DNA from 3 places in the Turicibacter faecis genome. Region 3 is predicted to be linked to each of the others. Evidence: a T-box and tRNA genes for the amino acid it is inferred to sense, from the RefSeq annotation. Region 3 holds a T-box; the other regions hold tRNA genes.

Region 1 (10,426 bases), 390 kb from region 3:
TAAGTTGAGCGTGTGAATGGATTCACGTGTAAGCAGTGAGGTGGTCATGTAGGCAAATCCGCATGGCGAAACATTGAGCTGTGATGCCGAAAGCCCGAAAGGGTGAAGTCAGCTGATGTCACGCTTCCAAGAAAAGCTTCTAGGGATAATTTATTAGGTGCCCGTACCGATAACCGACACAGGTAGGCGAGGAGAGAATCCTAAGATGAGCGAGAGAACTCTTGTTAAGGAACTCGGCAAAATGACCCCGTAACTTCGGGAGAAGGGGTGCTTGTGAAAGCAAGCCGCAGTGAAAAGGCCCAGGCGACTGTTTATCAAAAACACAGGTCTCTGCTAAACCGCAAGGTGATGTATAGGGGCTGACGCCTGCCCGGTGCTGGAAGGTTAAGAGGAGAGGTTAGCGCAAGCGAAGCTTTGAATTGAAGCCCCAGTAAACGGCGGCCGTAACTATAACGGTCCTAAGGTAGCGAAATTCCTTGTCGGGTAAGTTCCGACCCGCACGAAAGGCGTAACGATCTGGGCGCTGTCTCAACAAGAGACTCGGTGAAATCATAGTACCTGTGAAGATGCAGGTTACCCGCGACAGGACGGAAAGACCCCGTGGAGCTTTACTGTAGCTTGATATTGAGCACTGGTGACACATGTACAGGATAGGTAGGAGACGAAGAGACCAGGACGCCAGTCTTGGAGGAGTCGCTGTTGGGATACTACCCTTGTGTTACTGGGGTTCTAACCCGTGGCCATGAGCTGGTCAGGGGACAGTGTCAGGTGGGCAGTTTGACTGGGGCGGTCGCCTCCCAAAGAGTAACGGAGGCGCCCAAAGGTTCCCTCAGAATGGTTGGAAATCATTCGAAGAGTGTAAAGGCAGAAGGGAGCTTGACTGCGAGACCAACAAGTCGAGCAGGGACGAAAGTCGGGCTTAGTGATCCGGCGGTACCGAATGGAAGGGCCGTCGCTCAACGGATAAAAGCTACCCCGGGGATAACAGGCTGATCTCCCCCAAGAGTTCACATCGACGGGGAGGTTTGGCACCTCGATGTCGGCTCATCGCATCCTGGGGCTGTAGTCGGTCCCAAGGGTTGGGCTGTTCGCCCATTAAAGCGGTACGCGAGCTGGGTTCAGAACGTCGTGAGACAGTTCGGTCCCTATCCGTCGTGGGCGTAGGAAATTTGAGAGGAGCTGTCCTTAGTACGAGAGGACCGGGATGGACACACCGCTGGTGTACCAGTTGTTCTGCCAGGAGCATAGCTGGGTAGCTACGTGTGGAAGGGATAAACGCTGAAAGCATCTAAGCGTGAAGCCCCCCTCAAGATGAGATTTCCCATTCGAAAGAAGTAAGATCCCTTGAAGACGACGAGGTAGATAGGTCAGGAGTGGAAGTTTGGTGACAGATGAAGCGGACTGATACTAATCGATCGAGGACTTAACTAAATAGGAAAGGCAAAAACGAGCGATTATCACAGGCAGAAAGTGAAAAGAACTGAGGAATCACGAAGGTGATGAACAGTTATTGAACTTTACCACTGTGATGCGAGAGTTGCCGGACAAGAAGAAGTAAGCAGAAGATATCTAGTTTTGTGAGATTGATGAAATCTGACAGAAGGTCTAGTGATAAGGGCAAGGAGGGCACACCTGTTCCCATACCGAACACAGAAGTTAAGCTCCTTAGCGCCGAGGGTAGTACGCAAGTGCGAGAGTAGGACGTCGCTAGGCCATAAATAAAAAGCCTCAATAGCTCAGTTGGTTAGAGCACTTGACTGTTAATCAAGGGGTCCTAGGTTCGAGTCCTAGTTGGGGCGCCATTAAAAAATGGCCCGTTGGTGAAGCGGTTTAACACACATGCCTTTCACGCATGCATACACGGGTTCGAATCCCGTACGGGTCACCATTAAAAATAAAAGTGGAGGATTAGCTCAGCTGGGAGAGCATCTGCCTTACAAGCAGAGGGTCGGCGGTTCGAGCCCGTCATCCTCCACCATAAAGAGCCGGAATAGCTCAATTGGTAGAGCAACTGACTTGTAATCAGTAGGTTGCGGGTTCAAGTCCTGCTTCCGGCACCATATAACAAAAGAATACGGTGGGGTAGCGAAGTGGCTAAACGCGGCGGACTGTAAATCCGCTCTCTGAGAGTTCGGCGGTTCGAATCCGTCCCCCACCACCACTTAAGAATGGGCTATAGCCAAGCGGTAAGGCAACGGACTTTGACTCCGTCATGCGCTGGTTCGAATCCAGCTAGCCCAGCCAATGATGTCCTGCTAGCTCAGTTGGTAGAGCATCTGACTTTTAATCAGAGGGTCAGAGGTTCGAGTCCTCTGCAGGACACCATTTTGAAAAAGGCGCGTGCCTGAAATAACGATATGCCTGGGTGGCGGAACTGGTAGACGCACAGGACTTAAAATCCTGCGGGTGGTGACACCCGTGCCGGTTCGATTCCGGCCCTAGGCACCAACTAAATAGCGCCCATAGCTCAATTGGATAGAGCGTTTGACTACGGATCAAAAGGTTAGGGGTTCGACTCCTCTTGGGCGCGCCATAAAAAACGGGAAGTGGCTCAGCTTGGTAGAGCACCTGGTTTGGGACCAGGGGGTCGCAGGTTCGAATCCTGTCTTCCCGACCATTAAAAAAGAAAAAGAGAATGGGGACTTAGCTCAGCTGGGAGAGCGCCTGCCTTGCACGCAGGAGGTCAGGGGTTCGATCCCCCTAGTCTCCACCAATTAAATAAGTATCATGTTAGTATCATGGCGGAGTAGCTCAACTGGCTAGAGCGTACGGTTCATACCCGTGAGGTTGGGGGTTCGAGTCCCTCCTCCGCTACCAAAAATAGGACCGGACCCTTAGCTCAGTTGGTTAGAGCTATCGGCTCATAACCGATCGGTCGTAGGTTCGAGTCCTACAGGGTCCACCACTTTTCATACATTATTCGGAGGAATACCCAAGTCCGGCTGAAGGGATCGGTCTTGAAAACCGACAGGGCGTGAAAGCGTCGCGGGGGTTCGAATCCCTCTTCCTCCGCCATATTAAAATAAATAAACATCGCGGGGTGGAGCAGTTGGTAGCTCGTCGGGCTCATAACCCGAAGGTCGCAGGTTCAAGTCCTGTCCCCGCAACCAAAAGGTCCAGTGGTGTAGCGGTTAACATGCCTGCCTGTCACGCAGGAGATCGCGGGTTCGATTCCCGTCTGGACCGCCATTTAAATAATAAATAAAAGGCTTGGTAGCTCAGTCGGTAGAGCAAAGGACTGAAAATCCTTGTGTCGGCGGTTCGATTCCGTCCCAAGCCACCATGATGGAGGATTAGCTCAGCTGGGAGAGCATCTGCCTTACAAGCAGAGGGTCGGCGGTTCGAGCCCGTCATCCTCCACCATAAAAGTCCTGCTAGCTCAGTTGGTAGAGCATCTGACTTTTAATCAGAGGGTCAGAGGTTCGAGTCCTCTGCAGGACACCATTCATAATGCGGGTGTGGCGGAATTGGCAGACGCGCTAGATTTAGGCTCTAGTACCTTTGGTGTGCAGGTTCAACTCCTGTCACCCGCACCATTATAGTAAAATAAGGTAATCTTTATTATAGTATTATCTTTTTTTATTTTAGAGAATAAATACCATTGCATATAAAAGAAACTGGTTATAAACCAGTTTTTTTTATATGCTTTTTTAGTATATATCATCATGGTTTAACTCTAGTAAATAGAAATCACAATCTATACTGTGAATAAAGGAGGCTGCCTTATATAAAAAAGGGTTCTTTGTCAAATAGTGTGGGTGAATAAAATCTATACATATAATCGGGAGGAATTAGGCTATTCTTTAGATGGTTTGATTCCTCTTCTTTTTTTGTTCAAAAGTGTATTTATGAATAATCAAAATTCTTGCTTTGAAATGGTAGAAACTACGGTATCCAAAAGCGATTCGCTTAATGACTTTGATATTGTTGTTAATTCCTTCGAGTACTCCATTGGTATAAGGAGTTTCAATTGTATTTTTGACATAGTCTTGATAATGAGTGAGTGTTTTTAAAGCTGTTTTCATTTCGTGTGAAAGCAGATCAGAGGGGTGTTGAATGGCATGATGAAATATTTCAAGGTTACGAAGTTTAATAGCCTGTTGGACAGTTTGGTAGAAATCATAAGTCTCCTTTAGTTCAGGGTCTAGGGCTAATAAAAAGTCAATAATTTCTTGTTGAGAGATCATCTTTTTGAAGCAGTTGGAATAGAAGTAATGAGTGGCATTAAGATCTTCTTGGGCTTTTAAGAGAAGTCGCCAATAATGTTTGAATTTATTATAAAACTCTTTATTTTGATTCATGAAACGAATGCGTGTTTTATTAAGAGCACGAGAGACTAGTTGAACGATATGAAATTTATCTAAAACAATCTTAGCCTTAGGGAATACCTCTTTAATGAGTGTCATATAAGGGGCGTACATGTCAATGACGACGTGGGTTACACCTTCACGAGCTGCTTTAGAAAATCGCATAAAATAAGTCCTTAGTGTACTTAAGCGACGGTCTTCAACGATATCAATTAGCTTTCCATTGGACGCATCACAAAAAATGAAGGACATTGCTCCGTTCCCTACCAATGGAGGATACATGCTTCGCATGGCAGGTGACCCTTGGCCGATTTAACCGACTTAAACTCGTCAAAACAAAGAACTTTTGGGAGAGAATTAAAGGGAAGCGGCTGTTCTTCATAGGAAGAATGAATGACGCGGTTAACGGTTGAATGAGAAACGTTAAGCTCACGTGCAATATCTGTTTCGGATTTCTTATGACTAGCTTCTAAAAAGATGGCTTGTTTTACGGGAGTGGAAATAAAACAATTAGGGTTAACAAGAGATGTTTCTAGGGTAAATGTTCGGTCACAATGACGGCATTTATAACGTTGTTTTTTTAAGTCTAGATAAGCATCAAATCCGGAAATTTTGACTAGCTTAATACGTGAAGTTTTGAAGCCGTGTTTAATGATATTTGAGTCAAAAGAATGACCACAGTGGTAGCAATGAGTCGGTTGAAAAGAAAGAGTCCCTAAAATAAGTTTAGAACGAACATTCTTAATCTGAGTTTCCTGGATACAATTTTCTGAAAAAGTAATATTTTTATCTTTTAAATCAAGTAAAGTTGAGATACAATTAGTATGAGACATAAAACCAATCCTTTCGTGTTGTTTTAGCCGATTACATTGTATAGGATTTTGGGGACTATGTCTCTTTTTTTTGTCTCAATATTTATGGCAATCAAAAAGGTGTGAGTAATCCCACCCACACCAAAAATTATAGAACCTAAAAAAGATAAGTTTTTAAAACACTCAATAAAAGTTAGATTATTGTAAAAGTCTTTTCTAATCCTATACCAGTGTATAACCCAAAAGATCAGAATTGATTTATATCGTCTAGGGGGTCAGGATTATATGAAGATACAGTTCTGTTTCGGAATAATGTCTTTGATTAAATCACGCGTATTAGAATGCAAAGCTTTTTTCTTCTTGTAAGTCCTCTCAAAAATAAGGGTTAATTTTTATTTAATTAATTGAGGCGAGTATGATGCTAGTCATGAAAAGTAGTATATAATATATACATTTAAGTAATAATATGTAGGATTTCTTTTTTCATCACATTGTTATGATAAAATTTATTATATTACTTTGATTAACTTAAAATTTAATATTATTTGTATTGACTTTCTTTTATTTTAACTATATAATGATATTAGTAATTATTACTGATAATAAAGGAGGAAATAAGAATGTCTTTAATCAATACTCAAGTTAAAGAATTTGCAGTACAAGCATATCATAATGGGGAATTCAAAGAGGTAACTTCTGAATCAATTAAAGGAAAATGGTCAGTATTTTTCTTCTATCCAGCAGACTTTACATTTGTATGTCCAACTGAATTAGGAGATTTAGCAGATAGCTATGCTAAATTCCAAGAAATCGGATGTGAAATTTATTCAGTATCAACAGATACTCATTTCGTACATAAAGCATGGGCAGATGCTACAGAAACAATCGGTAAAATTAAATACCCTATGTTAGCTGACCCAACAGGAACTTTAACTCGTAACTTTGAAGTTATGATCGAAGAAGAAGGATTAGCATTACGTGGAAGCTTTGTAGTAAATCCAGAAGGTGTAATCAAAGCGTATGAAATCCATGACAATGGAATTGGACGTAACGCGGAAGAGTTATTACGTAAAGTTCAAGCTGCTCAATTCGTTGCTGAACATGGTGATCAAGTATGTCCTGCAAAATGGCAACCAGGTGCAGAAACATTAACTCCAAGCTTAGACTTAGTAGGTAAATTATAAGATATAATTTCAAAATAAAAAGAGAGCATTATGCTCTCTTTTTATTTTGAAAATTAATATATAATGAATAAGATGACTAAATTTTCTTGTTATACGTTAGTGTGTTTAAGTTTAGAGTTGATAAAGAGAATCGTAACATAATATATAATTACGATAATTTAATTTTTATTTTTATAACAATTGATACTTAATCTTGTTATAATGTTAGGTGTAATTATTTTATTTCGGAGGATGAATTTGTGAAACGTTTGGATATATATTTAATTATTGCAGTTGTTGCAATTACCAGTTTTTTGTTTATACAATTTACATTACAATCAGAGGATAATCAGGAAGTGATCATTTCCGTAAAGGGAGAAGAATATGGTCGTTTTAAGCTAGATGGCAAACACACTGTTTTAGATATTGAAACAGAATTGGGATATAATAAGGTCATTCTAGATGATAATGGAGTTCGTATTGAAGAGGCTGACTGTCCTGATCATGATTGTGTAGAAATTGGTTTTATTCATCGTTCGGGTCAAAGTATTATCTGTGCACCGCATCAATTAGTAATAGAGATTGTAGGGAGTAGCGATGCAGATTTAGATGGAATTTCGATTTAGGGACATATATCTTAACATGAATAAAGGGCGGTGTATTAGGTGAACAATGTTGTCAAATTAGAAAATGTATGTTTTGGTTATGAGGACGGCAATGAAGTATTAAAGAATTTTAATTTAACTATTAATGAGGGGGAGTTTGTTACTATTTTAGGCCATAATGGATCAGGTAAATCGACACTATCTAAATTATTGGTAGGATTACATGAGATTCAAGGGGGGAAAATAATAATTGATGGACAGCCCTTAACGGAAAGTAGTGTTTTTGATATTCGTCAAAAGGTTGGGATTGTTTTTCAAAACCCAGATAATCAATTTGTTGGTTGTACGGTCCGTGATGATATCGCATTTGGGTTAGAAAATAAATGTGTACCCTATGAGGAAATGGACAATTTGGTTAACAAATATGCTCAAGAGGTAGGTATGGGGGACTTTTTAAATTTTGAACCGCATTATTTGAGCGGGGGGGAAAAACAGAGGGTAGCTATTGCAGGGGTTTTAGCATTAGGGGCTAAAATTATTATTTTAGATGAAGCGACAGCAATGTTAGATCCTCAAGGACGTGAGGATATGATGAAATTGATTCACGAATTAGTAAAGAATCGTGATAAGACGATAATTATGATTACTCACTATTTAGACGAGGCTATTCATAGCGATCGGATCATTGTCATGAATGAAGGAAAAATAATTTTAGAAGGGAAACCTAAGGACGTATTTAAGGAAAAGGAACTATTAGAGTCGGTTAAGTTAGACGTTCCGTTTGCAGTAAAGGTATCTTATGAGTTAACAAAAAGGGGAGTTTTGAGCGAGATTGTTACAAGTGATGAGGAGTTGATGAATGAGTTATGCAAATTAAATTTGAATCTGTAAATCATATATACAATGCAAATACTCCTATGGAGCGTAGAGCGTTATATAATATTGAATTTGATGTACCTAAGGGACAATTTTTAGCTATTATTGGACATACAGGATCAGGAAAATCGACACTTATTCAACACATGAATGGGTTATTAAAACCTAGCAGTGGAAACATCAAGGTCGGGGATAAAGTTATTAAATCTGATGACAAGAATAGAGACTTAAGGGAAATAAGGCAGCATGTAGGTTTGGTTTTTCAGTTTCCAGAGTATCAGTTATTTGAAGAAACAATTGAACGGGATATTATATTTGGTCCGATGAACTATGGGGTATCTGAGGAAGAAGCTATACGACGTGCTCATGATGTTATACAGATGGTTGGACTAGATATAGAGATGTTAGGGAGGTCGCCGTTTAATTTGAGTGGCGGACAAATGCGGCGAGTGGCCATTGCTGGAATACTTGCCATGGATCCAGATATCCTAGTTCTAGATGAACCTACTGCTGGGCTTGATCCACGAGGGCAATTTGAGATAATGGAGATGTTTTATAAATTGAACAAAGAATATGGGAAAACAATTGTATTAGTTACCCATGATATGGATTTGGTTGCAAAATATGCGGAAGAGGTAATCGTTATGAATAAGGGGGTACTAACGATAAAAGGTACTCCAAAAAATGTTTTTAAACAAGTGGATTTATTAAGAACGTGTGGAATAACGTTACCTATTCCATCCCAAAATTATTATAAATTATTAGAGCGCTTGAATGTAGATGTAGATAATTTACCATTAACTGAAGAAGAGTTTATTGGACAAGTTGAAAGCTTGTTAGGTGGGGGGGAATAGTTGTTGAATAGTATTGTGATAGGGAGGTATTTCCCCGGATATTCATTGTGGCATAGACTAGATGCTCGTTCTAAAATTTTAGCTACTTCATTTTTCGTCCTTTCATGTTTTTTTACAGATAACTGGTTATTTATGATTTTATTGTGTGGTTTAGAGTTATTGGTCATGAGGTTAACAAAAATACCAATAAATTACTTTATTAAAAGTTTAAAACCAATTATTTTCTTTATTGTATTGACATTTTTTTTACAAGTATTTTTTAATCATCAAGGAAATGTTATATTTTCATTAGGGCCGCTTAAGATTTATGATAAAGGGTTGAATCTAGGTCTTTATATGAGTATAAGATTAATAATTGTAGTAATTATTTCAACTCTTTTAACTTTAACTACGCGACCGTCTGATTTAACCTTAGCCTTAGAATCATTATTTAAGCCGTTAGGAAGGATTGGAATTCCCGTAGCCGAAATTGCATTAATGATTTCGATTGCTTTAAGGTTTATCCCTACTTTATTTGAGGAGACACAAAAGATATTAAAAGCACAGGCATCACGAGGTGTAGATATTAGTGAAGGAAACTTTAAAGATAAAGTAATACAATTAATTTCTTTATTGGTACCCTTATTTATCTTATCGTTTAAACGAGCTGATGAATTGGCAAATGCTATGGAAGTGAGAGGGTATGTTCCGGGTCGTCCACGTACGAGCATTAATCAATTAAGATGGAGGATACCGGATACAATATTAATTTTAATTTCTATTGGTTTATTTTTAGGAGCAATTATTTTTTAAGGTGGAATTTTATGAAGAGAATTAAATGCACAGTATCTTATGATGGTACGTTATTTAATGGTTATCAGAGACAACCAGGACAAAGGACGGTACAAGGTGAGATTGAATCAGCTCTTAATAAGATCTGTAAACAATCAGTAACAATTCATAGTTCCGGAAGAACCGATGCAGGGGTTCATGCTTATGGACAAGTTTTTCATTTTGATAGTGATCTTAGCATGGATGGGGGGCGTTACGCTAAAGCGTTGAACTCGATTTTACCTGAAGATATTTATGTATTAGATAGTCAGGAGGTTCATCCAGATTTCCATTCTCGTTACCACGGTAAGGTAAAGGAGTATAGATATAAGATGTCTTTAAACGAATATAATCCGTTAAACCGTCATTATGTCTATTATCATCGCCGTCCACTAGATGTGGAGAGAATGAGAGAGGCCATGGGATATTTATTGGGAACACATGATTTTACTTCTTTTTGTGGAAATTTGGACGAGGTAAATAAAGAGCGAACAATTTATAAAGCAGAGCTATTAGATGATGAGGGTGAGCTAACCTTTATCTTTGTTGGTAATGGTTTTTTACGCTATATGATTCGTATTATGGTTGGGACAATGATTCAAGTTGGTGAGGGACGTAAACTTCCAAACGATATAAAACATATCCTAAGCATGAAGGATCGTCGTTTAGCTGGTCATACGGCAAAGCCACAGGGACTTTATTTACACCGTGTTGAGTATCCGGAGGAGGTTTTAGTTGTTCCGTCGAAAAAAATAGAATAAAAATTATCTAAGTAGAAAAATGTATGAGATGTCGATAAATAGGGTAAAATGAAAACATAAATATTAGGTCTTTGTTTGTTTATCAAAGAGTTTATGTTATAATTTATAGTAGATAGGGTGAGAAAAGGGGAGCAACGAGTTATTTGTTGAATTATACAGGAGGCAAATATGGCACTAAAATTCATAAATAAATTATTTAGTCGGCAAAATCATCCGACTCAAAGCATGATTCAACCGA
Region 2 (10,426 bases), 740 kb from region 3:
TGAAAACTAGATATCTTCTGAAGAAGAAAAGTTAAGTAATAAAGGGCGCACGGAGGATGCCTAGGCACTAGGAGTCGAAGAAGGACGCGACAAACGGCGAAACGCCTCGGGGAGCTGTAAGTAAGCAAAGAGCCGGGGATATCCGAATGGGGAAACCCGCTAGTGGTCATACGCTAGCACCGTATGGTGAATCAATAGCCATAGAGGAGACAGACCCAGGGAACTGAAACATCTAAGTACCTGGAGGAAAAGAAAGAAACATCGATTCCCCAAGTAGCGGCGAGCGAACAGGGAGGAGCCCAAACCGGAGTAATCCGGGGTAGAAGGACCTTCAGAAATGACTGAACATGATAGCCGAATGGTCTGGGAAGGCCAACCGGAGGGGGTGAGAGTCCCGTAGGTGAAATTGTGTGAAGCAGGGAAGGGATCCTGAGTACGGCGGGACACGAGAAATCCCGTCGGAAGCAACGAGGACCATCTCGTAAGGCTAAATACTACCTAGTGACCGATAGTGAACCAGTACCGTGAGGGAAAGGTGAAAAGAACCCCGGAAGGGGAGTGAAAGAGAACCTGAAACCGTGTGCCTACAACTAGTCAGAGCCCGTTAAAGGGTGATGGCGTGCCTTTTGTAGAATGAACCGGCGAGTTACGATATCGTGCAAGGTTAAGTTGAAGAGACGGAGCCGAAGCGAAAGCGAGTCTGAATAGGGCGAGGAGTACGATGTTGTAGACCCGAAACCGTGTGAGCTAGCCATGAGCAGGCTGAAGGTCAGGTAACACTGACTGGAGGGCCAAACCAGGGCACGTTGAAAAGTGCTTGGATGACTTGTGGCTAGGGGTGAAATTCCAATCGAACACGGATATAGCTGGTTCTCTCCGAAATAGCTTTAGGGCTAGCCTCGATAAGAGTCTACTGGAGGTAGAGCACTGAATGGGTGATGGCCCCACCTCGGGGTACTGATCTCAATCAAACTCCGAATGCCAGATAGATATGATCGGGAGTCAGACTGTGGGTGATAAGGTCCATGGTCAAAAGGGAAAGAGCCCAGACCGCCAGCTGAGGCCCCAAGTGTCCGTTAAGTGGAAAAGGATGTGGAGATGCACAGACAACTAGGAGGTTGGCTTAGAAGCAGCCATCCTTTAAAGAGTGCGTAATAGCTCACTAGTCGAGTGACTCTGCGCCGAAAATGTACCGGGGCTAAACGGACCGCCGAAGCTGCGGATTGACACGAAGTGTCAGTGGTAGGAGAGCGTTCTAACAGCGGAGAAGCAGTACCGGAAGGAGCTGTGGAGCGGTTAGAAGTGAGAATGCCGGTGTGAGTAGCGAAAGATAGGTGAGAATCCTATCCATCGAAAGCCTAAGGTTTCCAGGGGAAGGCTCGTCCGCCCTGGGTAAGTCGGGACCTAAGGTGAGGCCGAAAGGCGTAGCCGATGGACAACAGGTAGAGATTCCTGTACCACTTAATAAACTGAAGGAGTGACGGAGAAGGCTAAGTTGAGCGTGTGAATGGATTCACGTGTAAGCAGTGAGGTGGTCATGTAGGCAAATCCGCATGGCGAAACATTGAGCTGTGATGCCGAAAGCCCGAAAGGGTGAAGTCAGCTGATGTCACGCTTCCAAGAAAAGCTTCTAGGGATAATTTATTAGGTGCCCGTACCGATAACCGACACAGGTAGGCGAGGAGAGAATCCTAAGATGAGCGAGAGAACTCTTGTTAAGGAACTCGGCAAAATGACCCCGTAACTTCGGGAGAAGGGGTGCTTGTGAAAGCAAGCCGCAGTGAAAAGGCCCAGGCGACTGTTTATCAAAAACACAGGTCTCTGCTAAACCGCAAGGTGATGTATAGGGGCTGACGCCTGCCCGGTGCTGGAAGGTTAAGAGGAGAGGTTAGCGCAAGCGAAGCTTTGAATTGAAGCCCCAGTAAACGGCGGCCGTAACTATAACGGTCCTAAGGTAGCGAAATTCCTTGTCGGGTAAGTTCCGACCCGCACGAAAGGCGTAACGATCTGGGCGCTGTCTCAACAAGAGACTCGGTGAAATCATAGTACCTGTGAAGATGCAGGTTACCCGCGACAGGACGGAAAGACCCCGTGGAGCTTTACTGTAGCTTGATATTGAGCACTGGTGACACATGTACAGGATAGGTAGGAGACGAAGAGACCAGGACGCCAGTCTTGGAGGAGTCGCTGTTGGGATACTACCCTTGTGTTACTGGGGTTCTAACCCGTGGCCATGAGCTGGTCAGGGGACAGTGTCAGGTGGGCAGTTTGACTGGGGCGGTCGCCTCCCAAAGAGTAACGGAGGCGCCCAAAGGTTCCCTCAGAATGGTTGGAAATCATTCGAAGAGTGTAAAGGCAGAAGGGAGCTTGACTGCGAGACCAACAAGTCGAGCAGGGACGAAAGTCGGGCTTAGTGATCCGGCGGTACCGAATGGAAGGGCCGTCGCTCAACGGATAAAAGCTACCCCGGGGATAACAGGCTGATCTCCCCCAAGAGTTCACATCGACGGGGAGGTTTGGCACCTCGATGTCGGCTCATCGCATCCTGGGGCTGTAGTCGGTCCCAAGGGTTGGGCTGTTCGCCCATTAAAGCGGTACGCGAGCTGGGTTCAGAACGTCGTGAGACAGTTCGGTCCCTATCCGTCGTGGGCGTAGGAAATTTGAGAGGAGCTGTCCTTAGTACGAGAGGACCGGGATGGACACACCGCTGGTGTACCAGTTGTTCTGCCAGGAGCATAGCTGGGTAGCTACGTGTGGAAGGGATAAACGCTGAAAGCATCTAAGCGTGAAGCCCCCCTCAAGATGAGATTTCCCATTCGAAAGAAGTAAGATCCCTTGAAGACGACGAGGTAGATAGGTCAGGAGTGGAAGTTTGGTGACAGATGAAGCGGACTGATACTAATCGATCGAGGACTTAACTAAATAGGAAAGGCAAAAACGAGCGATTATCACAGGCAGAAAGTGAAAAGAACTGAGGAATCACGAAGGTGATGAACAGTTATTGAACTTTACCACTGTGATGCGAGAGTTGCCGGACAAGAAGAAGTAAGCAGAAGATATCTAGTTTTGTGAGATTGATAAGATCTGACAGAAGGTCTAGTGATAAGGGCAAGGAGGGCACACCTGTTCCCATACCGAACACAGAAGTTAAGCTCCTTAGCGCCGAGGGTAGTACGCAAGTGCGAGAGTAGGACGTCGCTAGGCCATAAATAAAAAGCCTCAATAGCTCAGTTGGTTAGAGCACTTGACTGTTAATCAAGGGGTCCTAGGTTCGAGTCCTAGTTGGGGCGCCATTAAAAAATGGCCCGTTGGTGAAGCGGTTTAACACACATGCCTTTCACGCATGCATACACGGGTTCGAATCCCGTACGGGTCACCATTAAAAATAAAAGTGGAGGATTAGCTCAGCTGGGAGAGCATCTGCCTTACAAGCAGAGGGTCGGCGGTTCGAGCCCGTCATCCTCCACCATAAAGAGCCGGAATAGCTCAATTGGTAGAGCAACTGACTTGTAATCAGTAGGTTGCGGGTTCAAGTCCTGCTTCCGGCACCATATAATAAAAGAATACGGTGGGGTAGCGAAGTGGCTAAACGCGGCGGACTGTAAATCCGCTCTCTGAGAGTTCGGCGGTTCGAATCCGTCCCCCACCACCACTTAAGAATGGGCTATAGCCAAGCGGTAAGGCAACGGACTTTGACTCCGTCATGCGCTGGTTCGAATCCAGCTAGCCCAGCCAATGATGTCCTGCTAGCTCAGTTGGTAGAGCATCTGACTTTTAATCAGAGGGTCAGAGGTTCGAGTCCTCTGCAGGACACCATTTTTTTAACTGAAAAAGAGTACATAAAGCATAGATAAAAAGCCTGGGTGGCGGAACTGGTAGACGCACAGGACTTAAAATCCTGCGGGTGGTGACACCCGTGCCGGTTCGATTCCGGCCCTAGGCACCAACTAAATAGCGCCCATAGCTCAATTGGATAGAGCGTTTGACTACGGATCAAAAGGTTAGGGGTTCGACTCCTCTTGGGCGCGCCATAAAAAACGGGAAGTGGCTCAGCTTGGTAGAGCACCTGGTTTGGGACCAGGGGGTCGCAGGTTCGAATCCTGTCTTCCCGACCATTAAAAAAGAAAAAGAGAATGGGGACTTAGCTCAGCTGGGAGAGCGCCTGCCTTGCACGCAGGAGGTCAGGGGTTCGATCCCCCTAGTCTCCACCAAAAAGAATTGATCTTTGAAAACTAGATATCTTCTGAAGAAGAAAAGTTAAGTAATAAAGGGCGCACGGAGGATGCCTAGGCACTAGGAGTCGAAGAAGGACGCGACAAACGGCGAAACGCCTCGGGGAGCTGTAAGTAAGCAAAGAGCCGGGGATATCCGAATGGGGAAACCCGCTAGTGGTCATACGCTAGCACCGTATGGTGAATCAATAGCCATAGAGGAGACAGACCCAGGGAACTGAAACATCTAAGTACCTGGAGGAAAAGAAAGAAACATCGATTCCCCAAGTAGCGGCGAGCGAACAGGGAGGAGCCCAAACCGGAGTAATCCGGGGTAGAAGGACCTTCAGAAATGACTGAACATGATAGCCGAATGGTCTGGGAAGGCCAACCGGAGAGGGTGAGAGTCCCGTAGGTGAAATTGTGTGAAGCAGGGAAGGGATCCTGAGTACGGCGGGACACGAGAAATCCCGTCGGAAGCAACGAGGACCATCTCGTAAGGCTAAATACTACCTAGTGACCGATAGTGAACCAGTACCGTGAGGGAAAGGTGAAAAGAACCCCGGAAGGGGAGTGAAAGAGAACCTGAAACCGTGTGCCTACAACTAGTCAGAGCCCGTTAAAGGGTGATGGCGTGCCTTTTGTAGAATGAACCGGCGAGTTACGATATCGTGCAAGGTTAAGTTGAAGAGACGGAGCCGAAGCGAAAGCGAGTCTGAATAGGGCGAGGAGTACGATGTTGTAGACCCGAAACCGTGTGAGCTAGCCATGAGCAGGCTGAAGGTCAGGTAACACTGACTGGAGGGCCGAACCAGGGCACGTTGAAAAGTGCTTGGATGACTTGTGGCTAGGGGTGAAATTCCAATCGAACACGGATATAGCTGGTTCTCTCCGAAATAGCTTTAGGGCTAGCCTCGATAAGAGTCTACTGGAGGTAGAGCACTGAATGGGTGATGGCCCCACCTCGGGGTACTGATCTCAATCAAACTCCGAATGCCAGATAGATATGATCGGGAGTCAGACTGTGGGTGATAAGGTCCATGGTCAAAAGGGAAAGAGCCCAGACCGCCAGCTGAAGCCGCCAAGTGTCCGTTAAGTGGAAAAGGATGTGGAGATGCACAGACAACTAGGAGGTTGGCTTAGAAGCAGCCATCCTTTAAAGAGTGCGTAATAGCTCACTAGTCGAGTGACTCTGCGCCGAAAATGTACCGGGGCTAAACGGACCGCCGAAGCTGCGGATTGACACGAAGTGTCAGTGGTAGGAGAGCGTTCTAACAGCGGAGAAGCAGTACCGGAAGGAGCTGTGGAGCGGTTAGAAGTGAGAATGCCGGTGTGAGTAGCGAAAGATAGGTGAGAATCCTATCCATCGAAAGCCTAAGGTTTCCAGGGGAAGGCTCGTCCGCCCTGGGTAAGTCGGGACCTAAGGTGAGGCCGAAAGGCGTAGCCGATGGACAACAGGTAGAGATTCCTGTACCACTTAATAAACTGAAGGAGTGACGGAGAAGGCTAAGTTGAGCGTGTGAATGGATTCACGTGTAAGCAGTGAGGTGGTCATGTAGGCAAATCCGCATGGCGAAACATTGAGCTGTGATGCCGAAAGCCCGAAAGGGTGAAGTCAGCTGATGTCACGCTTCCAAGAAAAGCTTCTAGGGATAATTTATTAGGTGCCCGTACCGATAACCGACACAGGTAGGCGAGGAGAGAATCCTAAGATGAGCGAGAGAACTCTTGTTAAGGAACTCGGCAAAATGACCCCGTAACTTCGGGAGAAGGGGTGCTTGTGAAAGCAAGCCGCAGTGAAAAGGCCCAGGCGACTGTTTATCAAAAACACAGGTCTCTGCTAAACCGCAAGGTGATGTATAGGGGCTGACGCCTGCCCGGTGCTGGAAGGTTAAGAGGAGAGGTTAGCGCAAGCGAAGCTTTGAATTGAAGCCCCAGTAAACGGCGGCCGTAACTATAACGGTCCTAAGGTAGCGAAATTCCTTGTCGGGTAAGTTCCGACCCGCACGAAAGGCGTAACGATCTGGGCGCTGTCTCAACAAGAGACTCGGTGAAATCATAGTACCTGTGAAGATGCAGGTTACCCGCGACAGGACGGAAAGACCCCGTGGAGCTTTACTGTAGCTTGATATTGAGCACTGGTGACACATGTACAGGATAGGTAGGAGACGAAGAGACCAGGACGCCAGTCTTGGAGGAGTCGCTGTTGGGATACTACCCTTGTGTTACTGGGGTTCTAACCCGTGGCCATGAGCTGGTCAGGGGACAGTGTCAGGTGGGCAGTTTGACTGGGGCGGTCGCCTCCCAAAGAGTAACGGAGGCGCCCAAAGGTTCCCTCAGAATGGTTGGAAATCATTCGAAGAGTGTAAAGGCAGAAGGGAGCTTGACTGCGAGACCTACAAGTCGAGCAGGGACGAAAGTCGGGCTTAGTGATCCGGCGGTACCGAATGGAAGGGCCGTCGCTCAACGGATAAAAGCTACCCCGGGGATAACAGGCTGATCTCCCCCAAGAGTTCACATCGACGGGGAGGTTTGGCACCTCGATGTCGGCTCATCGCATCCTGGGGCTGTAGTCGGTCCCAAGGGTTGGGCTGTTCGCCCATTAAAGCGGTACGCGAGCTGGGTTCAGAACGTCGTGAGACAGTTCGGTCCCTATCCGTCGTGGGCGTAGGAAATTTGAGAGGAGCTGTCCTTAGTACGAGAGGACCGGGATGGACACACCGCTGGTGTACCAGTTGTTCTGCCAGGAGCATAGCTGGGTAGCTACGTGTGGAAGGGATAAACGCTGAAAGCATCTAAGCGTGAAGCCCCCCTCAAGATGAGATTTCCCATTCGAAAGAAGTAAGATCCCTTGAAGACGACGAGGTAGATAGGTCAGGAGTGGAAGTTTGGTGACAGATGAAGCGGACTGATACTAATCGATCGAGGACTTAACTAAATAGGAAAGGCAAAAACGAGCGATTATCACAGGCAGAAAGTGAAAAGAACTGAGGAATCACGAAGGTGATGAACAGTTATTGAACTTTACCACTGTGATGCGAGAGTTGCCGGACAAGAAGAAGTAAGCAGAAGATATCTAGTTTTGTGAGATTGATAAGATCTGACAGAAGGTCTAGTGATAAGGGCAAGGAGGGCACACCTGTTCCCATACCGAACACAGAAGTTAAGCTCCTTAGCGCCGAGGGTAGTACGCAAGTGCGAGAGTAGGACGTCGCTAGGCCATAAATAGAAAAAGCAAGGAATAATTATTTTTCCTTGCTTTTTCTATATTAGTTTATAAATATTTCTTATTGTATTCTTAAAATATATCTGATAATATATTTAAGAGCCCTAAAATTTGCTCTCCATTGCGGAGGGCTTATTTTTTTATCTAAGACAAAAACTATTAGCGGAGGAATAATAAATGACAAAATATATTTTTGTTACAGGCGGAGTTGTTTCATCTTTAGGAAAGGGGATTACGGCATCTTCTCTTGGACGATTACTAAAAAATAGAGGCCTTAAAGTATTTATGCAGAAATTTGACCCTTATATTAATGTGGATCCTGGAACAATGAGTCCTTATCAGCATGGTGAAGTTTTTGTAACAGATGATGGGGCAGAAACTGATTTAGATTTAGGACACTATGAACGCTTTATTGATGAGAATTTATCACAAAATTCTAATATTACAACTGGTCGAGTTTATTCAAATGTAATTGATAAGGAGCGACGTGGGGAATATTTAGGTGCTACGGTTCAGGTCATTCCACATATTACGAATGAAATTAAGTCTAAGTTAATTGCCGCTGCTCAGGACAGTGATGCTGATGTGATTATTACTGAAATTGGTGGAACGGTAGGTGACATTGAGTCATTACCTTTTTTAGAGGCTATTCGACAGGCCCGTAAAGATTTTGGTTATCATAATACGCTATATATTCATAATACATTGGTTCCTTACTTAAAGGCGGCGGGTGAGATTAAAACAAAGCCTACGCAACATAGCGTAAAAGAGTTATTATCGTTAGGTATCCAACCAGATGTTATCGTTTTACGTACAGAGGTAGATATAGAGGATCATGTAAAGGAAAAGATTTCATCATTCTGTAATGTTCCTAAGGAAGCAGTTGTACAGGCAATTGATGCGGAAATTTTATATGAGGTTCCAATGCATTTAAAGGCACAGGGATTAGATGACTATGTTTGTAAACATTTTGGTATTGATGCTCCGGAAGCGGATATGACTGAGTGGGAGCAGTTAATCGATACGGTACGTAACTTAAATGGTGAGGTTTCTATCGCACTTGTTGGTAAATACGTTGCATTACCGGATGCTTATTTATCGGTTGTTGAGGCCTTAAAACATGCTGGATATCACTATGGGAAGAAAGTTTGTATTAAATGGGTTGATTCCGAACGTGTAACAGAGGAAACTGTAGATGAAATCTTTGCTGATGTAGATGGTATTTTAGTTCCTGGAGGATTTGGTAACCGTGGAGTTGAAGGGAAAATTTTATCTTGTCAATATGCACGTGTAAATAACATCCCTTATTTTGGTATATGTATGGGTATGCAAATTGCAGCAATTGAATATGCTCGTAATGTTGCAAAGTTAGAAGGGGCTAATTCAACAGAGTTTGACGAGGATACTCCACACGCAATTTTTGATTATTTACCTGATCAATATGAAGGAATTAAAATGGGTGGAACGTTGCGTTTAGGATTATATGATTGTTATGTTAAGGAAGGAACAAAGGCTTACGAGGCATACCAATCGGTTAATGTTAAGGAACGTCACCGTCATCGTTATGAGTTTAATAATCAATATAAAACAATTTTAGAAAATGCGGGATTAGAGTTTTCGGGTATCAATCCGCAAACCGGATTAGTAGAAATTATTGAAATTCCGGATCATCGATGGTTTGTAGCAGGACAATTTCATCCAGAATTTTTATCACGTCCGCAGAAACCACAACCATTATTCCGTGAATTTATTAAGGCAACAATTTCTAAAGGATTAGAGTAATTATCAATTATAGTTAGGGGATTATCCTATTGAGTTAGGTTAATTACCCTAATTTTTTTATTTTTAGGGATTACAGATAGTCAGTTGTTTGGTATAATATTAATGTTCAATTTTAAATATAAAGGTGAAAATTATGAAACTGACAAGTATGGAGACTAACTTAATAGGTTTATTATATATTTTATAGCACGCTATGCTCGCATAGGGTGCTTTTTTGTTGGTATATACCAGACTTGTTTAAAGGAGTGTTTGCTGGATGAATAGTTATGATGTGATTATTGTTGGTGCAGGACCGGCAGGAATTTTTGCCGCTTATGAGTTGTCATTAAAGAATAAGGATTTAAAGGTTGCGTTGATTGATAAAGGGCTAGATATTTACCGACGTCGATGCCCAATACTTGAGCATAAAATAAAGAAATGTCCAGTGATTAAAGATCATGTAGGTTGTATGCCGGCGTGTTCTATTACGAATGGCTTTGGTGGGGCAGGGGCCTATTCAGATGGTAAATTTAATATTACACATGAGTTTGGTGGATGGATGACAGATTATTTATCAAACACTGAAGTAGAAGATTTGATAGAATACGTGGATAATATTAATTTAAGGCACGGAGCAACTAGTGATATTACAGATCCAACGACTGATAAAGTTCGTGAGATTGAGAAACGTGGTTATGCTGTAGGATTGAAATTGTTACGTGCGAAAGTTCGACATTTAGGGACGGAACAAAATTTAGAAATATTAAAGAGTATTTATGAGGAAATGAAAGATCGTGTGGATTATCATTTTAAAACTGAAGTTAAGGATGTCATTGTTGAAAACAATGAAGTTCGCGGTGTGGTCCTTGCAAATGGAGAGACAATGAAAGCAAATCAAGTTTTCTTAGCTCCTGGGCGTGATGGATCAGTTTGGTTAAAAGATGTGATGCGTGGTCAAAAAATCCCAATGAAGAATTTACAAGTCGATATTGGGGTACGTGTTGAAACTTCGGATATTGTTATGCAAGAGATTAATGAACATTTATACGAAGGAAAGTTTATGTATCGTACGAGTGTTGGAACAGTAGTTCGAACATTTTGTTCAAATCCATCAGGACATGTTGTAGTGGAAAATCATTCAGGAACGATGTTGGCGAACGGTCATGCTTATAAGGACCCTAAACTTGGAAGTAAGAATACTAATTTTGCTTTATTAGTCTCTCATACG
Region 3 (10,426 bases):
GTTGAAAAAAAGCGATTCATCAGCATCGTGGTAATTCCAAAAGAAAGGACGCCAGCTAAAATCATCGATGCTAATTGCATTAACAAGTGAAGCAAATTCAAACGATACGAACGCTTATAATAGGTTGATACGATTAAATAAAAAACAGCAATGATTGCTAGATCTAAGATTAAACTTTTTATCACTTCTGTTACCCCCATCATGTAAGACTCTCTCAAACTATTCCTTACATTTTAAGCCATCACCCTTATATTTATGCCCATGAACGTTCCACTTTTTCAGCTAACAAAATCTCTTTCAACGACAAAAAAAACACTTAAACGCCATTAAGCCTTTAAGTGTTTTTTTATTTCATTACAGGGATTATCCCCTATCATCTTAATGATTATCCCTTCTAAATATCAATCGAAACCGATAAGATACGTTTTTTCATCACAATCTTCAAAGATAGCAAAAAGGCAAGATTCGTTCATCTTGCCCTTTTGGGTAATCTCTTAATCGTTTTAGTTTCTTTTTCACCTGCGCTATTTGTCAGAATCCTTTTTAATTAAATCCATCGAAATATCAACGAGTGTTGGCGTCCTACTATCCAAGCTTTCAAGGGTCGTCGTCCCTAGTTTACTAAAGTTGGCATCATAAACATCTAATTCTATGTTTTCTCCTTCGTAAAGACGATTTTCTAATAAGATGATTTGATTTTGAAAGTCAAATCCAGCCATCCGTTTATCCCCGTACAAAAACACTTCATAATTCGCATTCTCGATATCATTTAAGTCTATTTTTAATAGTAAATTATCCTCTTGATACAATCCCTTTTGATAGTCTGAGGCTTCCGACGATTTATTACAAAGAACCTCCAAAAACAATTCATCGTCACTAAGACTAAATCTAGAAGCCGGAACACATTGCTCGCGTTCTTTCGAGTCTGTTTCAGGATAGCTTACTTTCTTTTGAATAGTCAGATTCTCATCAACTTCCAAAATCATAAACGAGCCATTTTCCTCGTCAGTCCCAAATATAAACAACTTATTATTAGCGTGATAGAACTCAATAGGACCATCATTTATTCCGAGATTATCTCTAATATCGCAAGAATAAAGTAAATTAAATGATAAATCATAGACTAAAATTTTCTCCTCAATTATTAGATTGTCATCCTCATCTAATTCGGGAGAAGCTGTGTTAGCGTATAGAAAAATTTTATTATTAAACATGACACCATTTCTTATAGCCAGTTCACTTTCAAACTCCTTACAAACCCACTCATCTGCCAAATAGCACGCCCCAGAATTATATAACCCTTCCTCGGCGAATCCTCCATTCACGGTTAAAAAAAGCTGTTGAGAGAATGGATTAATCACATCATAAATTTTATTTAAGGTCGGTAGCGTTGTAATTTCTTTTGTGTCATAATCATAGAATGACGGCGTTTTGGCAATATAGCCATCAAAATACACTTGCTGACCGAGTTGTTTCAGGTAAGAATACTCAATTCCTGTTTCCACTGGAAACTCCTCATAGTTTTTTACCCTTCCTTGATCGTCCGTTGTCACTAAGACGGAGTTGTTATACGGATCTTGACTTACAATATATTTCGCACTAAACTCAGTGGCCGAATCCGATGGACCCCCCTGCTTCATCTGATGAAAGACATAGGAAGCAAGTACAATAAAAATAAGTAAGCCACCCAATTGTAACACTCTTTTTCTCATATTAATCCCCTTTTTTCATTATTTTACCTTCTGATAGAAAAATACATTATCATCCCATAAAATCTGATACGGAGTGACACCTACAATACCTGATGGAATCGGAAAGCTTGTTTTAGCATTCCCTACATTATAACCAGCCGCCAACCACGCCTTGTATACTAATTTTGAACAGTACCAAGCATTTGTGCTAGATAGTGTAGTTTTAATTGCATATGGTTTTCCTATTTGTTGCCTTGCATAATTCACAGCTGTTTTATACTTCGCTTGAGTTGCCCCGCCCACGTATAACTCATCCGTGTTATATTTTGCCCAAAACGACTTATATCTATTTTTACTAGCCACTCCGAAGTCTGGGTGCGCTTCGATCACATAATTGGTTGTAAAATCAGCAATACCCGCATGACCATGGTTCCACTCTACATATACCCCTCCTGTCTTAGGCCATCTCCACGAAAAGGTCTTATCCATACTAATTAAGATATCACCATAATTAGTCCAGTCTGCCCTAGCTGTATAATTTACACTATTAGGGACTAAGCTATCCTTTTTCATTTCTGTAATAGCATCAATCTCCTCTCTATTTAAATCCGCTATAACTTCTAAGACATTTCTAGTAGCATCTTACCTTTCATCCTCGGGTAACTTATCAATAATAGGTTGATTCAAATCCCTAATTTGTTGTGAATAGGTTTTTAAATCACTTGAACGCATAAGAAAATCTTCAGGCATTATTACCTCATAGTCTGATTTTGCAAAAACACCCTCTGCATTTGCTAATGACATACTTGTAGCCATAAATAGGCCAATAATAACTTTGCTAGTTACTTTCATATAAACTCTCATCTCCTTAATAGTTATTAAATTAATCCCCTATAAAATTTCAGATCAATTCCTCTACAATTTTACAAAAAAACTTTTTTCTGTCAATATACCACAAAAAAATACATTTATGGAATTTATGCTTTTAATAATATTTATGACAAATAATCCCTTTCTCTTTCAACGACAAAAAAACACTTAAACGCCATTAAGCCTTTAGGTGTTTTTTTATTTCATCACATGGATCAATTATTCAGGTAGATAATTTTTACGTTCTGCAATTTCATCTACTAAGAAATGGATAAATTCTTTTAATGGTAATGTTGTTGTTTTTTGTTCTCCAAAGCGGCGGAATGTCACTTCTTTATTCGCAACCTCTTTATCTCCTAAAACAATAGACATTGGAACCTTTTTAGTTTGTGATTCACGGATTTTATATCCCATTTTTTCTTCACGATCGTCTAATTCGAAGCGAACTTTATATTTACGTAACTCTTTCGCTACTTCTTGCGCATACTCTAAATGATATTGGTTATTTACTGGAATCACAGTGACTTGTGTTGGTGCTAACCATAATGGGAATGCCCCTTTATAAGTTTCAATTAAGTAGGCCATAAAACGTTCATATGTTCCGATTAATCCACGGTGCATAACGACAGGACGCACTTTTTCTCCTGTTTCAGAAACGTATGTTAAATCAAAACGTTCTGGTAATAAGAAGTCTAACTGAATAGTTGACATAGTGATATCATGTCCTAATGCTGTTTTAATTTGAATATCTAATTTAGGACCGTAGAAGGCTGCTTCTCCTTCCGCTTCAATAAACGGAATATTATTTTCAACTAATGTTTCACGTAACATTGATTCTGCTGTTTCCCACATTTGATCATCATCAAAATACTTTTCTTTATTTTGAGGGTCACGAAGTGACAGACGATAATAGTTAATTTCCACTCCGAAATCTTTGATTACTCGGTGAATTAACTCTAAGCAGCGTGAGAACTCTTCCTTAATTTGATCAGGACGAACAAATAAGTGAGAATCTGTTAATGTCATCGCACGAACACGTTCAAGACCTGTTAACGCACCTGAAGCTTCAAAACGGTGTTGAATAACTTGCTCAGCATAGCGAATTGGTAAATCACGATATGAACGTAATTTTGTTTTATAAACCATCATATGATGCGGACAAGACATTGGACGTAACACAAGCTCTTCATTATCCATCTCCATTGGAACAAACATATCTTCTTTATAGTGTGACCAGTGTCCTGATGTACGATATAAATCAACTGATCCAAGAACTGGTGTCGCTACGTGTTGATATCCGTATTCTTCCTCTAAATCGATAATGTAACGTTCAATTTGTTGGCGAACCTTCATTCCGTTTGGTAACCAAATAGGTAATCCCTGTCCAACTAATGGACTGAATGTAAATAATTCTAATTCACGTCCGATTTTTTTATGATCGCGCTCTTTACGCTCTTCTAAAATACGTAAATGTTCAGCTAATTGATCTTTCGTATTCGCAGCTGCCCCATAAATACGTGTTAACATTTTATTATCACTGTCTCCACGCCAATAAGCACCAGCCACATTTAATAATTTAAAGAATTTAATATCTTTTGTATTTGCAACGTGAACCCCACTACATAAGTCAGTGAAATCACCTTCTGAATAAGTAGTAATCACTTCGTTAGCTGGAATAGCGTCAATTAATTCTAATTTATATTCATCGTTTGCAAATAACGCTTTTGCTTCCTCACGGCTTAATTCATGACGAACGATGGGTAAGGCTTCAGACGAAATTTTGTGCATCATCTTTTCAATAGCTGCTAAATCCGCCTCTGTGATTTTTGCTTCTGTATCAATATCATAGTAGAACCCATCTTCAATCGCTGGACCTACCCCAAATTTTGCATCTGGATATAAACGTTTAACAGCTGCCGCCATTAAATGCGCCGCTGAATGGTTGATAATTTCCCATGCTTCCGGACGATCATTTGTAATTAATTCAATTTTGGCATCTGCTTCAATCGGACGAGTGAAGTCATATAAATGTCCGTTCACCTTTGCAGCCACGCATCGTTTACGTAATCCTGGTGAAATAGATTGTGCAATCGCCTCAGCGGTTACTCCTTTATCAAATTGTTTTACATTTCCATCAGGGAAAGTAATGTTAATCATAATATTTCCTCCTTTTTGTATCTTTTGATAACGGGAGCGATTATTTTGACAATAAAAAAAATCGCTCCTAATCTTTACAAGTAGGAACGATTAAAATCGCGGTACCATCCTAATTCCGATAAGAAAATTCTTATCAGCAACTTAATTTCGCTTTAACGCAGCAAACGGGAATCTTTTTCAAGTCCAGTTCAAAGGGAGTAATTTAATAAGCGTTCTTAGTAACCTTTCAGCTAATAGTCACTTCTCTAAAAAGACGTTTTTATTAAACCGTATCCTTTTCAAAACCTTTAATATTTATTTATATTATATCACTGAGTCATATTATAATGCATGATTTTTTTAAAATCAAGAAAAAATCTGATGATTTCATCGTTTTTGTCGATAGTTTGTTCCTGCAATTTTAACGGGGACGGTTAAGGCCTTAATTCGTTCTAACACACGTGCTCCTTTAATCTCTTCGACTTCACCTTTTTGCGTATATGAATAGTGATGCTGCAATTGTTGATAGTCTAGATTAGAACTAAAGAAGGTTGGTAGCCCCTGATGCATGCGATAATTCAAAATGCGTCCAAGGACTTCATCCCTCATCCAACTCGTCATTGACTCACTTCCAATATCATCAAGCATGAGAACCTCAATCTCTTTGAGTTGCTCAATCTTATCGTAAGCACCATTCGTTTCACTATTAAAGCCTGATTTAATTTCAGCAATAAGTTCCGGAAAGTAAACGAGCCCACAAACAATTCCTCGTTGCGATAAAATATTAGCTATTGCACTTAACATATACGTTTTTCCTGTCCCAAACGGTCCATATAAATAAAGACCTCTTCCCTTTTTGGTCGACATATATTCGTTAATAAATAACGTCGCTTTTTCATAAAATTCCACCCGTTCAGGGTCCATAATAAATCTTTCGAAATTAGCGTTTAAAATGTCTGATGGCATATGAAAACTTTTAATATTTTCTAAATGACGTTGATTTAAAGCATATTGGCACGGCGTATATGACACCTTTAACTGTTTATGGACCGGCTTTAACATCGGATAATGCCCCTTTACCGGTTGGCAACAGTGATCAATCCCTTTACATCCCTGACACTTCTCTTTATTTCTTAAAAACTCATCTAAATCAGAAATATAACTCGAAATTAATGAAAGTTCAATTTCATCGCCATACTGGCTTAACGCTTCTTTAATCGATGGATCATCAATAATTTCACGATAGGCCTCCTGAGCATTTTTAGGTTTTGCCATTAACTCCCCAATCCGTTGCATCTTGCTCACCCTTTCTTATTTAAAAGTTGATTTTGTAATTCTTTCATACGTTCAATTTTTTGAAGGTCATCATCTGACAATGATTTTTTGTCTTCCTGAGTGGCCCCCTGCTCTTTTAACCAATCTGGAACTTGCTCTTTTCTAACGACACGCGTTGGTTTTGCATAAACTTTATTCGCGGCCGGAACAGTTTTTTCAAGTTCCCTTTTATGTTTCGCCTTCAACGTTGCCTTAACTTGAGCAATCGCCTTTTCCGTCGTGTCAATTTCCTTACGTTGCCACTCACCTGCAATTTTTTCCACGAGTTGTTTTGGCAAACGACCATCTGAAATATTTAGCACATAGTCAATTAAAACATTGACGACCCCGGCAGCCATCTGTTGATCAACGACTAACCATTCAACTAATTGGCGGTCCGCTGGAACGGGTTCCTTCTGATGTTGCTTAAAGCGTAAAAATTCTAGTGGATGTTGAGAAAGAACAAGCAAGAGTTGCTTTTCCTTAGACAATTGCTCTTGTTCCGGGGTGTGTGATAAATTTTCGGGATTCACTTGAGGAACCTCTACAACTTCTACAGGTTTCCCCTTATTTAAAAACTGAAAATACTGTTTAGCTTGTTTTCTAAAAAGCTCTAAGTTAACAAAGCCATCTGTATCTAAAGCATCAAAAATAAGTCTTGCCAACTCGTGCTCATCTAATTTATATAAAAATGCAATTCGATTAATTTGATCGAGTAACTTTTGAGAAACCATTGTCTCATCCATCCCAAATTGGTGCAACAAAGAAAATAACAGCTCTTTATCAAAGGATAATTCTAGCGTGACCCCTTTTTTATCCGTTTGATTGGTAGGGAGCGGACTCGCCTGTAGCATAGCTGACGAACGCATTAAAATAGTTGTATCAAATACCTCGTTAAATGGCTTAGAGATATTTTCTCCTTCTATTTCAGGCACTTCTTCGGCAAAGAGCCGTTTTAATTGTTGATACTCAGGATGCCCCACCTTTAAGTTAAGAAAAACATTAATGATCCCGTCATTAAAAAATTCCTTCGCTTGCATCGGCTTCCTTACAGAATAAGCGAGCGTCCCATCTCCTTTATGACAATACACCTGGATCAGTCCGACCGCTTCTAATTTATGCCTAAACTCAATTAAATCATCCATCGAAATATTTAACATCTGTAATAAAAAATGGTGGGCATACTCCTCCCCTTGTCCTCGTGTAGCTAACGTATTTAAAGTTAAATAAAAACTAGTTGCCACAGGACCGATGAGGGGTTGGTAAAGTAAAATTAAAATTTGTAACTCTTCCGTCGTTACCCGCTGCATCCCATACAATTTAAACTTCGTATTTGGTTTAACACCTTGTGTTGACACCGCAAACACTCCTTCTATCTAAACAGAAATATCTTCTTAATTTCCCCCCCTCACCTCAAATAATAGCACCTCTTTTTAGGCCAACAAAAAAAGGGGTGCTTGCGCTAAGGGGGCTTCTCATCATACATCAGGAAACCCATCACTAACTAGGGCGTTTAATACGTTCGATCTAAGAATGTGATAGCGACTAAAAGTGGTCGCGCGAAAAAATTTGACTTTCAAAAACGCCACCGAGTGTGACCTCTTTAAAACAACGAAATCGCGCATCAGCACGTTAAATTTTCCAACCGAAAAAGCCACGAACCTCTCTTCAACTAGCGCCATCAAACACCCAAATTAACCGCACCATCCTTTTTGTGAGGGGCTCCCACTTCATCATTATTTCTCCATTCTATCTCTCACTTTAATCCATCACGACTCACAACCATCCAAAAATTAAGGCAAGTGGGCACGCCCACCTCTTAAAACACCTGACAAGCCCGTTCCCATAACACTTCAAATAAATGATCAAATTGTTCTCTAAGTTGTCCCATGGTTCCATTATTAATCAACACGTAATCAGCACGTGCTCTTTTCTCATCTAAAGACATCTGAGAATTCATTTTAGCTAACGCATACTCCCGATCAATTTGATCCCGCTTCATCAATCGTTGAAGTTGAACATCAGGCGAAACATAAACAACAACCGTACGGTCTACTAACGCTTCAAAACGACTTTCAAAAAGCAAAGGGATATCTAATACAACAAGTCCCTCGCCCACTTTTTTTAACCGCTCAATCTCTTCTTCTAATTTTGCTTGGACAAGCGGATGAATCATCGCATTTAAACGCTCCTTCGCCTCATGATCATAAAAAACTATTTTTCCTAAAACGTCTCGTACAAGTTCTCCGTTTTCGTTTACAATAGACGCCCCGAACTCCTCCGCTAATTTTAAGACAAGCGGACTATTCGGACGTTGTAAATTTTTCACTATTTGGTCAGCGTCCAATACAACGATTCCTTTTTGTAAAAACCATGAAGATATTGTACTTTTTCCCGACGAGATTCCTCCCGTTAATCCAACGACTAACATTAATTACTACTGCTACTTAAAACATCGACAAAAAATAGATCGCAAAAAAGTTTCACTCGTTTAGCGCGTCTAATGAGAGCAATTTAACCTGACTGCTTCCATTCCATCAGACACCCGCGCTTCCTCCTCATCTCTTTAACGTTTTACCATAAACATTAATCTTATTTAATAAAAGTTGTAACGCCCCTGTTCACGACGTCGGGTTGACGATGAGTGAGTCCCTTATAAAACCTTATCACCTCTCGCGATTAGTTCACTACATTTTGTCTCGTAGCAGTCCCTCCTCTCTTTTTAAAAGTTCCTAGTGGCTTAGGCCTCTCACTTAAATAGCTACCACTTCTTTTTAACGACACCCATTAATCCGTTGATGAACCACGTTCGTTTTCCTTTATATTCAAACGCTGACAGTTCGGACAAAGATAAGTTCCCCGACCACCAACTTTGATTTTCTCAATTTCACTTTGACAGGTTGGACAAGCCTCACCTTGCCGTTGATGAACGAGTAATTCGTTTTGAAAAGAGCCAAGCACCCCATGAGAGGAACTAAATGTCCGAATCGTCGTCCCGCCTAATTCAATGGCACGCGCCAAAACCTGCACCGTATATTTTACCACATTCTCCAAATCTCTGTCCCCTAAATCCGAACTTGGTGTTAAAGGATGTAATCGCGCACGGTAAAGCACTTCATCAACGTAAATATTACCTAATCCGCAGACGACGCTTTGATCAAGAAGCAAACTTTTGATAGGTTTCTTTTTATTTTTTAACTTTTCTTTTAAGTAAGGAGGGGTAAACTGCGAAGAAAAAGGCTCTACTCCTAACACTTTAAATGGAGGGGTTTCCTCTAAATTGATGGACCGATCGTACAAGTGATATGTTCCAAATTTACGCGTATCCTGATAAAGCAATCGTTCGCCTCCATCCAACGTCATGACTACATGGACATGTGGATTCAACTCAAAATCTGGCTGAACAACAAAATACTTTCCTTCCATTCTAAGGTGTGAAAGCAACACATAATCATCCAAATAAAAAACAAGATATTTTCCACGCCTTTTAATCTGTTGAATGGTTTGACCCGTTAACTTGTTTTTAAATTCTTCTACCTCCATATTTTTAACCATCGGCTCATATTTCACTTCAACTCCCTGTATTTGTCTCCCTTTTACTTGTTGACAAAGGGCATTCTTTACATTTTCAACCTCAGGTAATTCTGGCATGTGTTCCACCTTCTTTCTTAACAACCCCTTTAGCTGTTCAATCATGTGCTACCCGGCAAGGAGCGCCTGCATTGAATGGGTCCCTATCGGGCATAACTTCCATTTTTATTCGTCATGGGATGCAGACGTGACTGCTTCGCATTTTTAAACTCCAATAACCCCTTGTCTTCCCTCTCCTTATTTCCAAGGAAAATACGTTAACTTCTAAAAAGGGCACTCGCCTCTCGTGCCCCTTTCATCATTATTTTGCATCATACCAGGTTGGACCATACGAATAATCGGCTTTTAATGGAACCTTTAATTCAACAACGTCCTCCATCGTTTTTGTCACTAACTCAATCATCAATTCCAATTCATTCTCAGGAACTTCAAATATTAACTCATCGTGTACCTGTAATAACAAACGTGACTGTACCTTTTTTTCCTGCATCATACGGGACACGTCGATCATTGCCTTTTTGATGATATCCGCTGCTGTCCCTTGAATCGGTGCATTCATCGCTGTTCTTTCTCCAAATTGTCGAATCGCATAGTTTTTTTGCGTTAGCTCTGGAATATAGCGTCGACGATTAAACAACGTCGAAACATAGCCATTATATTTAGCTTCCTTGACAATATCCTCCATATACTGGTGAATGCCCGAATACGTTTCTAAATAATGATCAATATATTTTTTCGCCTCTTTTTGAGTGATATTTAAATTTTCAGATAAACCAAAAGCACTCATTCCATAAATAATTCCAAAGTTAATAGCCTTTGCAGAG

Evidence for each region. A T-box is a leader RNA that pairs with one kind of tRNA and senses whether it is charged. The one in region 3 lies ahead of thrS (threonine--tRNA ligase), so its partner is inferred to be a tRNA-Thr.
Region 1: it encodes a tRNA-Thr, which carries the amino acid that the T-box ahead of thrS (threonine--tRNA ligase) is inferred to sense. The anticodon was not compared.
Region 2: it encodes a tRNA-Thr, which carries the amino acid that the T-box ahead of thrS (threonine--tRNA ligase) is inferred to sense. The anticodon was not compared.

Annotation. Positions count from the first base shown of each region.
Region 1 is NZ_AP028127.1:2,083,393-2,093,818, reverse strand. Features, by position in the region: rRNA gene AACH31_RS10250 (23S ribosomal RNA) at 1-1,431, shown strand, start outside; rRNA gene rrf (5S ribosomal RNA) at 1,605-1,713, shown strand; tRNA gene AACH31_RS10240 (tRNA-Asn) at 1,726-1,802, shown strand; tRNA gene AACH31_RS10235 (tRNA-Glu) at 1,812-1,888, shown strand; tRNA gene AACH31_RS10230 (tRNA-Val) at 1,903-1,978, shown strand; tRNA gene AACH31_RS10225 (tRNA-Thr) at 1,985-2,060, shown strand; tRNA gene AACH31_RS10220 (tRNA-Tyr) at 2,077-2,161, shown strand; tRNA gene AACH31_RS10215 (tRNA-Gln) at 2,170-2,244, shown strand; tRNA gene AACH31_RS10210 (tRNA-Lys) at 2,250-2,325, shown strand; tRNA gene AACH31_RS10205 (tRNA-Leu) at 2,360-2,448, shown strand; tRNA gene AACH31_RS10200 (tRNA-Arg) at 2,457-2,533, shown strand; tRNA gene AACH31_RS10195 (tRNA-Pro) at 2,541-2,617, shown strand; tRNA gene AACH31_RS10190 (tRNA-Ala) at 2,638-2,713, shown strand; tRNA gene AACH31_RS10185 (tRNA-Met) at 2,741-2,817, shown strand; tRNA gene AACH31_RS10180 (tRNA-Ile) at 2,829-2,905, shown strand; tRNA gene AACH31_RS10175 (tRNA-Ser) at 2,923-3,015, shown strand; tRNA gene AACH31_RS10170 (tRNA-Met) at 3,035-3,110, shown strand; tRNA gene AACH31_RS10165 (tRNA-Asp) at 3,114-3,189, shown strand; tRNA gene AACH31_RS10160 (tRNA-Phe) at 3,208-3,283, shown strand; tRNA gene AACH31_RS10155 (tRNA-Val) at 3,288-3,363, shown strand; tRNA gene AACH31_RS10150 (tRNA-Lys) at 3,369-3,444, shown strand; tRNA gene AACH31_RS10145 (tRNA-Leu) at 3,453-3,536, shown strand; gene AACH31_RS10140 (ISL3 family transposase) at 3,804-4,559, opposite strand; gene AACH31_RS10135 (transposase family protein) at 4,571-5,140, opposite strand; gene ahpC (alkyl hydroperoxide reductase subunit C) at 5,740-6,303, shown strand; gene AACH31_RS10125 (NusG domain II-containing protein) at 6,543-6,908, shown strand; gene AACH31_RS10120 (energy-coupling factor transporter ATPase) at 6,948-7,778, shown strand; gene AACH31_RS10115 (energy-coupling factor ABC transporter ATP-binding protein) at 7,754-8,617, shown strand; gene AACH31_RS10110 (energy-coupling factor transporter transmembrane component T family protein) at 8,621-9,409, shown strand; gene truA (tRNA pseudouridine(38-40) synthase TruA) at 9,421-10,188, shown strand; gene AACH31_RS10100 (YolD-like family protein) at 10,357-10,426, shown strand, end outside.
Region 2 is NZ_AP028127.1:1,839-12,264, forward strand. Features, by position in the region: rRNA gene AACH31_RS00010 (23S ribosomal RNA) at 30-2,922, shown strand; rRNA gene rrf (5S ribosomal RNA) at 3,096-3,204, shown strand; tRNA gene AACH31_RS00020 (tRNA-Asn) at 3,217-3,293, shown strand; tRNA gene AACH31_RS00025 (tRNA-Glu) at 3,303-3,379, shown strand; tRNA gene AACH31_RS00030 (tRNA-Val) at 3,394-3,469, shown strand; tRNA gene AACH31_RS00035 (tRNA-Thr) at 3,476-3,551, shown strand; tRNA gene AACH31_RS00040 (tRNA-Tyr) at 3,568-3,652, shown strand; tRNA gene AACH31_RS00045 (tRNA-Gln) at 3,661-3,735, shown strand; tRNA gene AACH31_RS00050 (tRNA-Lys) at 3,741-3,816, shown strand; tRNA gene AACH31_RS00055 (tRNA-Leu) at 3,858-3,946, shown strand; tRNA gene AACH31_RS00060 (tRNA-Arg) at 3,955-4,031, shown strand; tRNA gene AACH31_RS00065 (tRNA-Pro) at 4,039-4,115, shown strand; tRNA gene AACH31_RS00070 (tRNA-Ala) at 4,136-4,211, shown strand; rRNA gene AACH31_RS00075 (23S ribosomal RNA) at 4,256-7,149, shown strand; rRNA gene rrf (5S ribosomal RNA) at 7,323-7,431, shown strand; gene AACH31_RS00085 (CTP synthase) at 7,615-9,219, shown strand; gene AACH31_RS00090 (NAD(P)/FAD-dependent oxidoreductase) at 9,476-10,426, shown strand, end outside.
Region 3 is NZ_AP028127.1:1,691,926-1,702,351, forward strand. Features, by position in the region: gene AACH31_RS08385 (hypothetical protein) at 1-185, opposite strand, end outside; gene AACH31_RS08390 (hypothetical protein) at 525-1,712, opposite strand; gene AACH31_RS08395 (YiiX/YebB-like N1pC/P60 family cysteine hydrolase) at 1,731-2,264, opposite strand; gene AACH31_RS08400 (hypothetical protein) at 2,334-2,543, opposite strand; gene thrS (threonine--tRNA ligase) at 2,781-4,718, opposite strand; T-box leader at 4,798-5,009, opposite strand; gene dnaI (primosomal protein DnaI) at 5,085-5,993, opposite strand; gene AACH31_RS08415 (replication initiation and membrane attachment family protein) at 5,999-7,369, opposite strand; gene coaE (dephospho-CoA kinase) at 7,831-8,442, opposite strand; gene mutM (DNA-formamidopyrimidine glycosylase) at 8,799-9,662, opposite strand; gene polA (DNA polymerase I) at 9,904-10,426, opposite strand, start outside.